Regions from separate parts of the Pseudarthrobacter sp. NPDC055928 genome, predicted to be linked through region 2. Evidence: riboswitches for the same ligand, from Rfam matches in the RefSeq annotation. Region 2 holds a riboswitch; each other region holds the start of a gene.
What was found. A riboswitch is a leader RNA that binds a small molecule or an ion and turns the genes downstream of it on or off. The one in region 2 is predicted to bind thiamine pyrophosphate.
Positions count from the first base shown of each region.

Region 1: linked by a shared signal. The riboswitch ahead of thiO (glycine oxidase ThiO) and the one ahead of ACFC25_RS15450 (bifunctional hydroxymethylpyrimidine kinase/phosphomethylpyrimidine kinase) in region 2 are both predicted to bind thiamine pyrophosphate.
Region 3: linked by a shared signal. The riboswitch ahead of thiC (phosphomethylpyrimidine synthase ThiC) and the one ahead of ACFC25_RS15450 (bifunctional hydroxymethylpyrimidine kinase/phosphomethylpyrimidine kinase) in region 2 are both predicted to bind thiamine pyrophosphate.

Region 1 is NZ_JBHJZH010000002.1:396,302-400,705, reverse strand. It holds gene ACFC25_RS05055 (RNB domain-containing ribonuclease) at 1-1,355, opposite strand, end outside; gene thiE (thiamine phosphate synthase) at 1,419-2,171, opposite strand; TPP riboswitch at 2,199-2,318, shown strand; gene thiO (glycine oxidase ThiO) at 2,310-3,635, shown strand; gene thiS (sulfur carrier protein ThiS) at 3,632-3,868, shown strand; gene ACFC25_RS05035 (thiazole synthase) at 3,872-4,404, shown strand, end outside.
Region 2 is NZ_JBHJZH010000012.1:100,620-105,023, forward strand. It holds gene ACFC25_RS15450 (bifunctional hydroxymethylpyrimidine kinase/phosphomethylpyrimidine kinase) at 57-1,631, opposite strand; TPP riboswitch at 1,614-1,710, opposite strand; gene ACFC25_RS15455 (Rne/Rng family ribonuclease) at 1,843-4,404, opposite strand, start outside.
Region 3 is NZ_JBHJZH010000002.1:18,271-22,674, reverse strand. It holds gene ACFC25_RS03215 (alpha/beta fold hydrolase) at 1-495, shown strand, start outside; gene thiC (phosphomethylpyrimidine synthase ThiC) at 500-2,311, opposite strand; TPP riboswitch at 2,306-2,413, opposite strand; gene ACFC25_RS03205 (amidohydrolase family protein) at 2,489-3,571, shown strand; gene ACFC25_RS03200 (VOC family protein) at 3,678-4,404, shown strand, end outside.

The sequences.
Region 1 (4,404 bases), on a different contig from region 2:
CCGTTCCCGTTCCTGCCGTTGCCGTTACCGTTGGAGCCATTGCCGTTTTTGCCGTTGTCCTTTTGCGGCTTGGACCCTGAAATGACGATCGCGTCGAATTCCTGGCCCACATGGTTGACCAGCAGGGCGGCCTCCACGGTGTCCAGCGCCAGGCGCTCCATCCTGGCAGCCAGCTGATCGGAACCGGCCATGATCACCGGCAGGGAGGGCAGCGCTTCCCGCGCCCAGGCCGGGACCGGGCTGCCGTTGCTGAGTGCCTCACAGATGACCAGGACAAAGCGGTCCACCAGCCGGCGGAGCGGAGCCGTGGTGTGGGCGTAGGCGGCTCCGATCGCGGACTGGCGGGCATCATTGGGGATTTCGCCGTCGAACGCCGTATAACTGGCGCCACGGAAAAGCATTCCCGCCGAATGCATGATGGCCAGTTGCCGCGGATCCGTGGGGTCAAGCGTGCGGAGATACTCCCCGTAGCCCGCTTTCCCGTCCCAGGGCTTGCCCAGAACCTCGGTCTGCAGCCGGAAATGCCCCAGGGACCGTTCGTCAGGGGCGGGCATGGTCCGCAGGATGCCGACTTTGCCCTCAAGCATCAGGGTGGCCGCAGCCATTCCTGTCATGAGCGATATCTGGGCGTTCCAGTCCTCGACCGGGAGCTGGGGAGCAGCGGCGATCCGGTAGCCGCCGTCGGGAAGCTGCACGATCTCCTGCTCAGGCATGTTCAGGCTCGCGCCATCGCGTTCCCGCTCCAGCTCAACACGCTTGAGGCCCACTTCCTTAAGGAGCTCCAACACCGGCGAGGCCGTTCCGGCGTCGAGTTCAGCCTGGGCGCCCTTGTAGCTGAGCTTGGCCCTGCTGCGGACCCGTGCCCTTTGGACCGAAACGGACGTGACCTGGGCAGCCTGGTCCAGGTGGAAGTCCCACACAAAGGCAGAGCAGAGCTGGCCTGCCAGGAGGCTGCCGGCCCCCTCGCTGATGACCTCCGGATGAAGGGGGATGCGGCCGTCGGGCGCGTAGAACGTCTGTCCCCGGCGGCGGGTCTCGGCGTCCAGCGGCCCGCCGGGCACCACGAATGCGGGTACATCTGCGATGGCGTAGAGGACTCGATAGCCGCTACCGGCGCGCTCAATAAACAGGGCCTGGTCTAGATCGGTGGAGGACTCAGGATCAATAGTGAGGAAATCAATGCCTGTCAGGTCGGCATCAGGCAGTTGCCTTGAGGAGACAGCGGCTTCCGCATCTCGGACGGCGTCGGCAGGGTAGTCGCCCGGTAGCTCCAGCTCGGTCCGCAGCGCACTCAGTGCCTCCTCGAGGGCATTGGTGTGCTCGTGGACATTTGGGGCCAGCCGATGATGTGACACGAAATTCAGGTTAGCCCGATTTTCGCTGATTATGCACGCCATCCCCTCTTTGGGGCCGAAGGCCTAGGAGCCGGCGGCGTCCAGGGCCCGAAGCAGTGCCGCGGCGGCCTCTGCGGGATCGGCGGCTTCGGTGATGGCCCGGACCACAACGATCCGGCGGGCGCCCGCTTCCACCACCTGCTCTACGTTGCCAAGGTCCACGCCCCCAATGGCGAACCAGGGTACCTCTGCCACGCCGGGCACGGACGCCGCCTGTTTGACTGCGCCCGCGGCGTACCTGAGGAGGTCGAGCCCGACGGCGGCCCGGCCGGGCTTGGTGGGGGTGGCCCAGACCGGGCCAACACAGAAATAGTCCAGCCCGGTGGGTGCGGCTGTGACGGCGGCCGAGGCCGAGACCGCGCCGTCGATCTGTGAGGTGGTGTGGGTGGACAGACCGATGGCTGCATTGCCGTTCAACAAGGTGCGTGCAGCCTTCAGCGGCAGGTCCTTCTGGCCAATATGGAACACCGGGGCACCTGAGAGCACCGCGACGTCGGCCCGGTCATTGACCGCCCATAGCCGTCCATGGCGCAGGGCGGACTCCTTCAGTACTGCCAGCAGGTCCAGCTCCTCTGCTGCCTCAATCGTCTTGTCGCGGAGCTGGATGATGTCCACGCCCCCGGCGAAGGCCGCATCAACAAACCCGGCGAAGTCACCGCGGTCCTTACGGGCATCCGTGCACAGGTACAGCCGGGCACCGCCCAGGGCCTCAGCATGGCTGGTGGAAAGGAAGGTGCTGTTGACGACGGCAGTGCTGTCAGGAAGGGCTGCGTTCATGGAAACCAGAGTAGTTCCTCTAAACTGGGCAGGTACTGCGGGAGCCCGCGGCAGCTGTCATAAAGCGCCGGGCTGAGAGGGCGTCAGAGCCGACCGCTTGACCTGATCCGGCTAGTACCGGCGTAGGGAAGGAACCACATGATACCGCCAACCGGCATTCCGTCCGCCGGCGCTCCCAGTGACGCTCTCGCCGACCTCTCTGCTGACGTCGCCGTTATCGGCGGGGGTGTGATCGGGCACGGTATAGCCTGGGAAGCCAGGCGCTCGGGCCGTTCTGTGGTTGTGATTGATGATGCCCCCGGTTCCGGCGCCACCTGGGCTGCGGCAGGCATGCTCGCCCCGGTAAGTGAGTTGCACTACCAGGAGGAAGAACTCCTGGAGCTGATGCTTGAATCGTCCCGGCTGTGGCCGGCCTTCGCGGCGGACCTGGCCCGGGACGTTCCCGGCGATGCAGGGTACCTGCCCACCCCCACGCTGGCCATCGGCGCGGACGCAGCCGACCGCCGTGCGCTGATGGACCTCCGATCAGTCCAGCGGGCCCAAGGGCTGGACGTTGAACCACTGACGGTGCGCGAGGCCCGCAGCCGCGAAGCCCTCCTGAGCCCCGCGATCTCCTGCGCCCTGGACATTCCCGCTGACCACCAGGTGGACCCGCGGAAGCTGGTGGCGTGCCTGCGGGAGGCTTTGGCCAGCCACAGGGAGGATTCAGGATCCGCCGTCGCAGGAGCCGAACACGGATTCGCCGTTGCCGACCGTGCGTCGTCGCTGGCCTGGAAAGACGGCCGGGTCGCCGGTGTCCGGCTGGCCGGTGGGGGATCGGTGACCGCCAGCGAAACCATCGTGGCCAACGGGCTTGGAGCGGCGTCGTTGGGCGGGCTGCCCGATGGACTCCAGCTGCCGCTGCGCCCCGTGCACGGCGACATTCTCCGGCTGCGCGTCCCGGAGCATCTCCGCCCTCTGGTCACCGCCACTGTCCGCGGACTGGTCCACGGTGTTCCCGTCTACATCGTTCCAAGGCGTGACGGCACTGTGGTCATCGGTGCCACCCAGCGCGAGGACGCGTTGGCAGCATCCAGTCCGGAGCGCCGCCAGGACGGCACAGGAACGTCGGCTGGCGGCGTCTCGGCAGGCGGCGTCTACCAGCTGCTTCGCGATGCCCAGGTCCTGGTGCCGGCGGTCGCCGAGCTGGAACTGCTGGAAAGTACAGCCCGGGCGCGTCCTGCTACGCCGGATAACGCTCCATTGCTGGGCCGCGTCCACCTCCCAGGGAACCACGGACCGGTGGATGGCCTGATCGTGGCGACGGGTTTTTTCCGCCACGGTGTGCTGTTGACACCTGCAGCCGCCGCCATCTGCCGGGACCTCATGGATGGACGTACAGACCCGCGCTGGCTCCCGTTCAGTCCGGCCAGATTCTCCACACGCCGCGCCGCCATCCTCCAACCCACCAAGGAAACAGCATGAACATCACCCTCAATGGTTCGCAGCACAGCGTGTCCGACGGCGCGTCAATTACCACCCTGGTCAGCCAGGTCACTGGCCGTCCCCTGGCTGCGAACGGGCAGGCCACCGACGGGCAAAAACTGGGTGTGGCAGTGGCACACAACTCCGAAGTAGTACCCCGCAGCCAGTGGTACGTCACGGCACTCGCCGAAGGTGACGACGTCGAACTGGTCACAGCAGTCCAGGGAGGCTGAACCATGACCGAAACCATCAATACCGTTAACCCGACCGGGCACCCGGACGCGCTCGTGATCGACGGCGTGGAGCTCGGCTCCCGCCTGATCATGGGCACCGGCGGCGCGCCAAGCCTTGATGGGCTGGGCGCGGCCCTGCTGGCCTCCGGGACGGAGCTGACCACCGTCGCCATGCGGCGATACTCGCCAGCCGAAACCGGCTCCCTCTTCCAGCTCCTGCTGGACCATGGCATCCGGGTCCTGCCCAACACTGCCGGCTGCTTCACTGCGCGGGATGCCGTGATGACGGCTGAACTGGCCCGCGAGGCGCTGGAAACAGACTGGGTCAAGCTTGAGGTCATCGCCGACGAACAGACCCTCCTGCCGGACGCCGTTGAGCTCGTGGACGCGACTGAACAGCTCGTCAACCGGGGCTTCAAGGTGTTCGCCTACACCAATGACGACCCCGTCCTGGCCCTGCGGCTCGAAAACATCGGCGCGACGGCGGTCATGCCACTGGGATCGCCCATCGGCACCGGGCTGGGCATCCTCAACCC
Region 2 (4,404 bases):
ACTGACAATCCGGAACCGTGCCCGACTATCGTACCGGCTGGATGGGCCGGGGAGCGTCAGGCGTGCAGCCGCGGCGCGTCGAAGAAATCAACTTCGAAACGGCACGACTGGTTGAAAGCGACGACCATGGCAGCACGCTCGTCCTCCGAGCCCCGGCGTCCGGCTTCGTCTGCCAGGGCAATAGCTGTACGGGTGGCCTGCGCGAAGTCCTCGTCGGCGTACGTCCGCAGCCACTCGGCGTACGGGTTGTCCGCCGGGGCGCCCGCGGCAAGGAATTGCGCGTGGAGGGTCTGTCCGACTTCGGCGTAGAGCCAGAAGCAGGGCAGGACCGCTGCCACCAGCACCGCGTAACTGCCCGATGCGGAGGCGGCCAGCAGGTGGTCCACATACGACTTCGTGACAGGACCGAGGACGGGCTCCACGGTTCGCGTACTGAGCCAGTTCCGATGCAGCTCCGATTCAACCTCCAGGCATTGCTGGGCTGATCGGGCCCAAAACAGCTGTGCGGCTTCGGTGGGGGCCAAGGCGCTGGTCCGTGCCAGCACCCGTGAGTATCCATTGAGGTAGATGGCATCCTGGGCCAGGTAGTAGGCGAACTGCTTTTCGGGCAGGCTTCCTGCCACGAGGTTCCGGATGAACTCGAGCTCATAGATGGCGGCGAGGTCTGCGGTGGCCTCCGCACGGAGGAGCTCGGCGAAGCCGCCCTCGCCGAGCGGGGACGGTTCCAGGGCAGGCCCTGTGGCCGCCTGCAGGTGGTGGAAGTGGTGGACGGGACCGTTTCCCGCACCGACGTCCAGGCTGCCCGAGGACTCCAGGGCACCTGCCAGCCAGGGCTTGACGTGCCGCAGTGACGCCTCCCAGTCCCCCAGCCGGGCCTGTGCCGTTGCCATGGCCGACGATAGCGAGCAGCCCGTCCCGTGGCTGTTCCGGGTGGGGATCCTGTCCCCCGGAACCTCCACAATTTCCTGGGCAAGCAGTCCGCCGGTATTGACGAGGGCATCCGGGCAGGCGGCGCCGTCGAGATGTCCCCCCTTCACCAGGATGGTGGAGCCGGTGTCCGCCGCCAACCGCCGGCCCTGTTCCAGCGCTTCTGCCCAGGAGCCGGCCTGGGCCTCTCCGAGCAGCATGGCCAGTTCAGCGAGATTGGGCGTGATCAGGTCCGCCAGCGGGAGCAGTCCGCGGAGGGCAGCCTCGGCAGACGCCTGCAGGAGCCTGTCGCCGCTGGTAGCCACCATGACGGGGTCAAGGACTACGACGCCGGGACGCACCTTTTCGAGCCAGCTGCGGACCGCGGCCACCACCTCGGCATCGCCCAGCATGCCGATTTTGACGGCATCAATGGTGATGTCATCGCTCACGGCTTCCAACTGCTGGACCAGGAAGGCGGCCGGCGGCACGTGCACCGCGCGGACGCCCTGAGTGTTCTGCGCTGTCAGCGCGGTGATCGCGGCCATCCCGTAGCCGCCGTGGGCTGCGATGCTTTTCAGGTCGGCCTGGATGCCGGCGCCGCCGGACGGGTCGGACCCTGCGATGGACAGCACCCGCGGAACGTCCCGGAGGACCGGGGCCGGCGCTGCCGGGCTGAGTACAGATGCCGGGGGCAGGACAGTAGTTGAAGACAAGGAAGACATCCCTTCGTCGGTGCTAGCCGGACAGGTTCAACGGGTGTGGATCTCAGCCGGCCCTTGCGCGGCACCCCGTGTCGGTAACCAAGCCTAGCGTTTCAGTGCCCGGCCCGGCGTCAAATGGCCTGGTCACATGAAGCCGTTAACGCGCGATGCCCGGACGCGCCCCTGCGAAGGGTCGTGTCCGGGCATCCTGGCTGATGTCCTTTGCGGAGGATCAGAGCTCGGAAGCAGGTACTCCTACCCCGAGGATGATTGGCGCCTCTGCCTGTTTCTTGTCGCCTGCGGCGGTTGTGGCCGGCTCAGGCGCCTTGGCCGCGTGGGAGTGGCCGCCGGCTGCTGCGTGCGTTGCCTCGTGGTGTTCTACCGAGGTTGCGTTTGCCGCGCCCTGGGCCCGGCTGGCGCTGCGGTTGCGGCGGGGCCTGCGGGTACGGGACTGCTCAGCGGTGTGGTCTGAGTAATCCTTCTCCTCTACCGCAGCACGCGGCACGTCGGTGCTTGGCTGCGGGGCAGCCTGCGCAGGCTCCGGAGCGGCAACGGCGGGCTCGCCGAGGTGCGCGAAGGCTTCCGCGAGCCTGTCGAGCGTCAGGGCCGGCTGCTGCGGCTGGTCTGCCGCGTGCTCCACGAACGGCAGCGCCACCTGCTCACCGCCGAAAGTGAGCACGGCAGCAGGACGTCCGGACGCGTCGGCGTCATGCTGGCGGGCTGTTGCCGGTGCCTGGCCTGTTGGTGCCTGGCCTGTTGCTGCCGGGGCGGCGTGGGCCTGCTCCGTCGTCGTCCGTGCTGCCGCTGCAGCAGGGCTTCCGGCCGCCGCGGCTCCAGCAGCGTGGGCTACCTCGTCGTCGTGCAGGTGCGCTGCGTGCGCCGCCGCGGCGATGTTGGCCAGGGCCAGCCTGGTGGCCTCAGCCTTGGCGTGCCGCTCGGCGTCGCTGGGATCCGGGTGGACCGTGTGGACCTGGACCGGTGCGGACGGTGCCGCCTCCAAGGGAACGCCTCCGCGTCCACGGCGGCGCTTGCGGTCGCCACGTGCGCCGGGCTGGCTGTCGGCCCGCTGGCTTTCCGGGCGCTGGTCGGGCCGCGGGGTGTCCGTGCGGTGAGTGTCCGTACGCTGTACGTGGTGCTCGGCAGCCACCGTGTTGGCGCGACGGTGCTCCACGGGATCGTCGTGGGTGACCACGCCGCGGCCGGCACAGGTTTCGCACTGCTCGCCGAAGACTTCCAGCAGCCCGGTGCCCATGCGCTTGCGCGTCATCTGAACGAGCCCCAGCGACGTTACTTCTGCCACCTGGTGCTTGGTGCGGTCGCGGCCCAGGCATTCCACCATGCGGCGCAGGACGAGGTCGCGGTTGGATTCCAGGACCATGTCGATGAAGTCGATGACGATAATGCCGCCGATGTCGCGGAGCCGCAACTGGCGTACAACTTCTTCGGCAGCTTCGAGGTTGTTCTTGGTGACCGTTTCCTCGAGGTTGCCGCCGCTGCCGGTGAACTTGCCGGTGTTGACGTCCACCACGGTCATGGCTTCGGTTCGGTCGATAACCAGCGAACCGCCAGAGGGCAGGAAGACCTTGCGTTCGAGTGCCTTGTGGATCTGCTCGTCGATCCGCCAGGCCGCGAAGATGTCCTGGTCCTTGGTCCACTTTTCCAGGCGGCCCACCAAATCGGGGGCCACGTACGTGACGTAGGCCTCGATAGTGTCCCAGGCCTCCTCACCGGAAACGATCAGCTTGGAGAAGTCCTCGTTGAAGACGTCCCGAACCACCTTGATGGTGAGGTCCGGTTCGCCGTAGAGAAGTTCCGGGGCAAGGATCTTCGTGGACGTGGACTGGCTTTCAATGCCCTCCCACTGGGCGCGCAGACGGTTGATGTCGTGCGTGAGCTCCTCTTCCGAGGCGCCTTCTGCGGCCGTGCGGACGATGACGCCGGCATGCTCCGGCAGGCGGTCCTTGAGGATGCGCTTGAGCCGGTTGCGTTCGACGTCGGGCAGCTTACGTGAGATTCCCGTCATGGAGCCGCCGGGTACGTAGACCAGGTAGCGGCCGGGGAGGGAGATCTGGCTGGTCAGGCGCGCGCCCTTGTGACCCACGGGGTCCTTGGTGACCTGGACCAGGACGGTGTCGCCGGACTTCAGGGCGTTCTCGATCCGGCGCTGCTTGCCTTCGAGGTTGACGGCTTCCCAGTTCACCTCGCCGGCGTACAGGACGGCGTTGCGGCCGCGGCCGATATCAACGAACGCCGCTTCCATTGATGGCAGGACGTTCTGCACCTTGCCGAGGTAGACGTTCCCGATCAGGGAGTCCTGCTGCGTCTTGGAGACAAAGTGCTCGGCCAGGACGCCGTCTTCCAGGACGGCGATCTGGATTCTGTCGTCGCGTTGCCGGACGATCATCTGGCGGTCCACGGATTCGCGGCGGGCCAGGAACTCTGCTTCGGTGATGACGGTGCGGCGGCGGCCAGTATCGCGGGATTCACGGCGGCGCTGCTTCTTGGCTTCCAGCCTGGTGGAGCCCTTGACGGACGTCACGCGGTTGTTGACGGGCGCTTCGGTCACGGCGCGGGGAGCGCGGACGCGGGTCACTGTGTTGGGCGGATCGTCATCCCCGCCACCGGTCAGTTCCAGGTCCTGGTCACCGCGGCGGCGCCGACGACGACGGCGGGAGGTTACGCCCTCGTCTGGCTGGCCCGCTGATTCCTCGTCAGCTTCCTCTGTTTCATTGTCGCTGCCCTCGCTGTCGCCCTCGAGGTCGCGGTCGCCTGCGCGGCTGCGCCCGCGGCGACC
Region 3 (4,404 bases), on a different contig from region 2:
GCGATCTCCGCCATGATGGCCGCCGTCGAGCGCCCCGACCTGGTGTATTCGCTGACGCTTGTGGAGCCGGCCTGCCTGTCGTTGACCGCGGAACTGCCGGCGACGGCGGCGCACCGGGAGCTCATGCAGCCCCTCTTTGATGTCCGCCACCAGCTGAGTGACGAGGATTTCCAACGGGAGTTCGTCCGCCGCGTCTATGCTGCAGATCTCCAGGAGCCCGCCACCCAGGAGGAACGACGCTCCGCCCGGCGGCTCCGGCTGCAGGCCCCGGCCTGGGAGGCGCCGCTGCATATCGTCCCGGGCGTGCCAACGCTGGTGCTGACCGGCGGCTGGGAGCCGCTGTATGAAGAGATCGCCGGATACCTCCGCGAAACCGGTGCCCTGCACCGCATTGCTGCGGGCGGGCACCGGCCCCAGGATTCGGCGGAAGGCGATCACGCCATCCGGGCGTTCGTGGGCGACGTCAGCCGCGGCCGGTCAGCCCGGGCCTCCTGACGCGTTAGCGCGAAGGCACCTCCAGGTCAGGCAGGTAAACCTTCCCGCCTGCCGCGAGGAACTCCTCGCTCTTTTCTCGCATCCCGGCCGCCATCTCCGCCAGGGCTGCCTGGGATTCAGCCGAGCCGTACTCATCCCGGATGTCCTGGCTGATCCTCATGGAGCAGAACTTGGGGCCGCACATGGAACAGAAGTGGGCGGTTTTGGCCGGCTCGGCGGGCAGCGTTTCGTCGTGGAAGGCTTCCGCAGTGACCGGGTCCAGGGACAGTGCGAACTGGTCCCGCCAGCGGAACTCGAACCGCGCCTTTGACAGGGCGTCGTCCCGCTCATGGGCGCCGGGGTGGCCCTTGGCCAGGTCGGCGGCGTGGGCCGCGATCTTGTAGGTGATCACACCCGTCTTCACATCGTCCTTGTTGGGCAGGCCGAGGTGCTCCTTAGGCGTGACGTAGCAGAGCATGGCGGTGCCGTAGCGGGCGATCTCGGTGGCCCCGATGGCGGAGGTGATGTGGTCGTAGCCGGGTGCTATGTCCGTGACCAGCGGTCCGAGGGTGTAGAACGGGGCCCCCTTGCAGAGCTCCTGCTGGCGTTCCACATTCTCCCGGACAAGGTGGAACGGTACGTGGCCGGGTCCTTCCACCATCACCTGCACGTCGAATTCCCAGGCGCGCTGCGTCAGTTCAGCCAGCGTATCCAGCTCGGCGAACTGGGCGGCATCGTTGGCGTCCGCCGTCGCTCCCGGGCGCAGCCCGTCGCCGAGGGAGAAAGCGACGTCGTATTTGGCGAAAATTTCGCACAGCTCGTCGAAGTGGGTGTACAGGAAGTTCTCCTGGTGATGCGCGAGGCACCAGCCGGCCATGATGGAACCGCCACGGGAAACGATGCCGGTGACACGGTTGGCCGTCAGCGGCACGTAGCGCAGCAGCACTCCGGCGTGGATGGTCATGTAGTCCACGCCCTGCTCGCACTGCTCAATCACGGTGTCACGGAAGATCTCCCACGTCAGCTTGTTGGCCTCGCCATTGACCTTCTCCAGCGCCTGGTAGATGGGCACCGTGCCGATGGGGACGGGGGAGTTGCGGATGATCCATTCACGCGTGGTGTGGATGTCATCGCCGGTGGACAGGTCCATCACGGTGTCGGCTCCCCACTGGGTTGCCCACTGCAGTTTGTCCACTTCCTCGGCGATGGAACTTGTCACAGCCGAGTTGCCGATATTGGCGTTGATCTTGACCAGGAAGGCCTTGCCGATGATCATCGGCTCGGATTCCGGGTGGTTGATGTTGTTGGGGATGATGGCGCGGCCCGCCGCCACTTCGCTGCGGACCAGTTCCACGTCACAGTTTTCGCGGAGGGCAACGAACTGCATTTCCGGGGTGATGACACCCTGCTTTGCGTAGTGCATCTGGGTGACTGTCCGGCCGTCGACGGCGCGGCGGGGCACCGGCTGTGCTCCCTTCCACTCTGCGGAGGCTGCGCCGCGGCGGACTGCCGACTTGCCGTCGTCGAGCAGGTTCCGTTCCCGGCCGCTGTAGGGCTCGGTGTCGCCACGGGCCGCGATCCATTCCGAGCGGAACGGGTCCAGGCCCACTACCGGATCACTTCCAGGGCCGGCGGTGCGGTAGGTCCGGAAAGGGCCGTTCGCCTCGCCGTTGGGCGATGGTTCCAGCGCAATTTCCGTTACCGGAACCCGGATTCCGGTGGCCTCGTCACTGATGAACGCCAACGAATGGGATTTCAGCGACTGGGTTTCAGTGCCGGCTTTCCCCTTGGCCGTCTCATTTTGGGCAGCAATCAGCCGTGTTTCTGGTGTACTCAATGAATACTCACTTCCTTCGCCGGCATTACCCGGACAGGTTCAACGGTCGCAGGCTGCGTCAGCCTGATCTCAGCCCCTGCAAGGGCTCCCGTGTGGTCTAGATGAAGCTACCACAGGTGCGGGAGGGCACTCCTGACCGTGACGTGGGCGGGCTCTTCCGCGGATTAGGCTGTTGCCATGGCCGGAATCATCGAATTCAGCGGAACAGTGCTCACCGGACCGAATGAGGAACGGCGGGGCCTCTGGTCCGTCGACGGCCGTCTCACGTTCCACAGGCCCCCCACGTCCCCCGATGCTGTGCTTGGGGGCTGGGTCCTTCCCGGGTTCGTTGATGCCCACTGCCACGTTGGCCTGGGACCCGGCGGCGTCGTCCCGGATGCGATGGCTGAAGAACAGGCCCGCACCGACCGCGACGCAGGCACGCTCCTGGTCCGTGATGCCGGGGCGGCAAGCGACACGCGTTGGCTGCAGCAGCGTCACGACATGCCCAGGCTTATCCGCGCCGGGCGGCATATTGCCCGGTCCCGGCGCTACCTGCGGGATTTCGCCGTCGAGGTGGAGCCGGACGGCCTGGTGGAGGCCGTGCGGAAGCAGGCGAGGGCCGGCGACGGCTGGGTCAAGCTCGTGGGGGACTGGATTGACCGCGACGCCGGAGACCTCGCACCGTCGTTTCCCGACGCCGTCGTCCGCGATGCCGTGCAGGCGGCCCACGACGAGGGCGCACGGGTGACCGCGCACTGCTTCGCCGAAGCCACCCTTGACCAGATGCTCGACGCCGGCATCGACTGCATCGAGCACGCCACTGGATTGCTGCCCCGGCACGTTCCCCGGCTCGCCGCCCAGGGTGTCCCCATCGTTCCGACGCTGATCAACATCGACACCTTCCCGGACATCGCCCGCCAGGCCGAAGCGAAATTCCCGCGGTACGCCGAGCACATGCACGCGCTGTGGGAACGCAGGTACGAGCGCGTGTACGAAGCCTTCGCAGCGGGTGTGCGAATCTATGCCGGGACAGATGCGGGCAGCGTCATCCGGCACGGACGGATCGCCGACGAAATCCTGGCACTGCACCGGGCAGGCCTCCCTCCTGCGGCGGCCCTGGATGCTGCTTGCTGGGGTGCGCGGACGTGGCTCGGCGCTGAGGGGATCTCCGAGGGTGCCAGCGCCGATGTGGTGTTGTGCGGGGAAGACCCCCGGCGCGTCCCCTCCACTGTCGCCACGCTCCGGCACGTCGTGTTGCGGGGCGAGGTGATCCGCTGACCGTTGAAGATCACGCATCGTACAGCTGGGAATAAATTGAAGCTTCAAGTAATTTAGAAGAGTAGAGGCCTCCGAGATCCGGCGGCCGTTGGACCGGGAGTTTTCGATGACCGCAGAATCCACCAGCCAGGACCTTCTACCTGCCGAGCTCACCATGGGCACGGTGATGCTGAAGGTCGGCGACATGAAGCTCATGACTGACTACTACCAGCGCGCACTGGGCCTGGACGTGGTGGCCGAACAGGACGGTGGCCTCTACATGGGCCGGCTCGGAAAGCCGCTAGTGCATCTGGCCGCCGCCCCCGGGCTGACTCTTCCTGGCAGGGGCGAGGCCGGGCTGTTCCACACGGCGCTGCTCTTTGAGGACCAGGCGGCACTGGCGGCCACAGTCGCTACGGCGGCCCAATATGAGCCCCGCTCGTTCACGGGCAGTGCGGACCACTTGGTCAGTGAAGCCTTCTATTTCAACGACCCGGAGGGCAACGGCATCGAACTCTACTGGGACCGGCCGCGCAAAAACTGGTCCTGGAATGGAACGGACGTGGTCATGGACAGCCTGGCACTGCCTCCGCAGCGCTACCTGCAGGAGCATCTGACCCAGGAATCCGTTGAGGGCCAGCAGCGGACGGCCGCCGGGGTGGGCCACGTCCACCTCCAGGTAGGCGACGTCCACACCGCCCACGATTTCTATGTCGGCACGTTGGGGTTCGAGAAGACGGCGGGCTGGCATGGCCAGGCGCTTTTTGTGTCCGCCGGGCGCTACCACCACCACATGGCCATGAACGTCTGGAACAGCCGCGGCGCCGGTCCCCGGAAAGATACCCTCGGCCTGG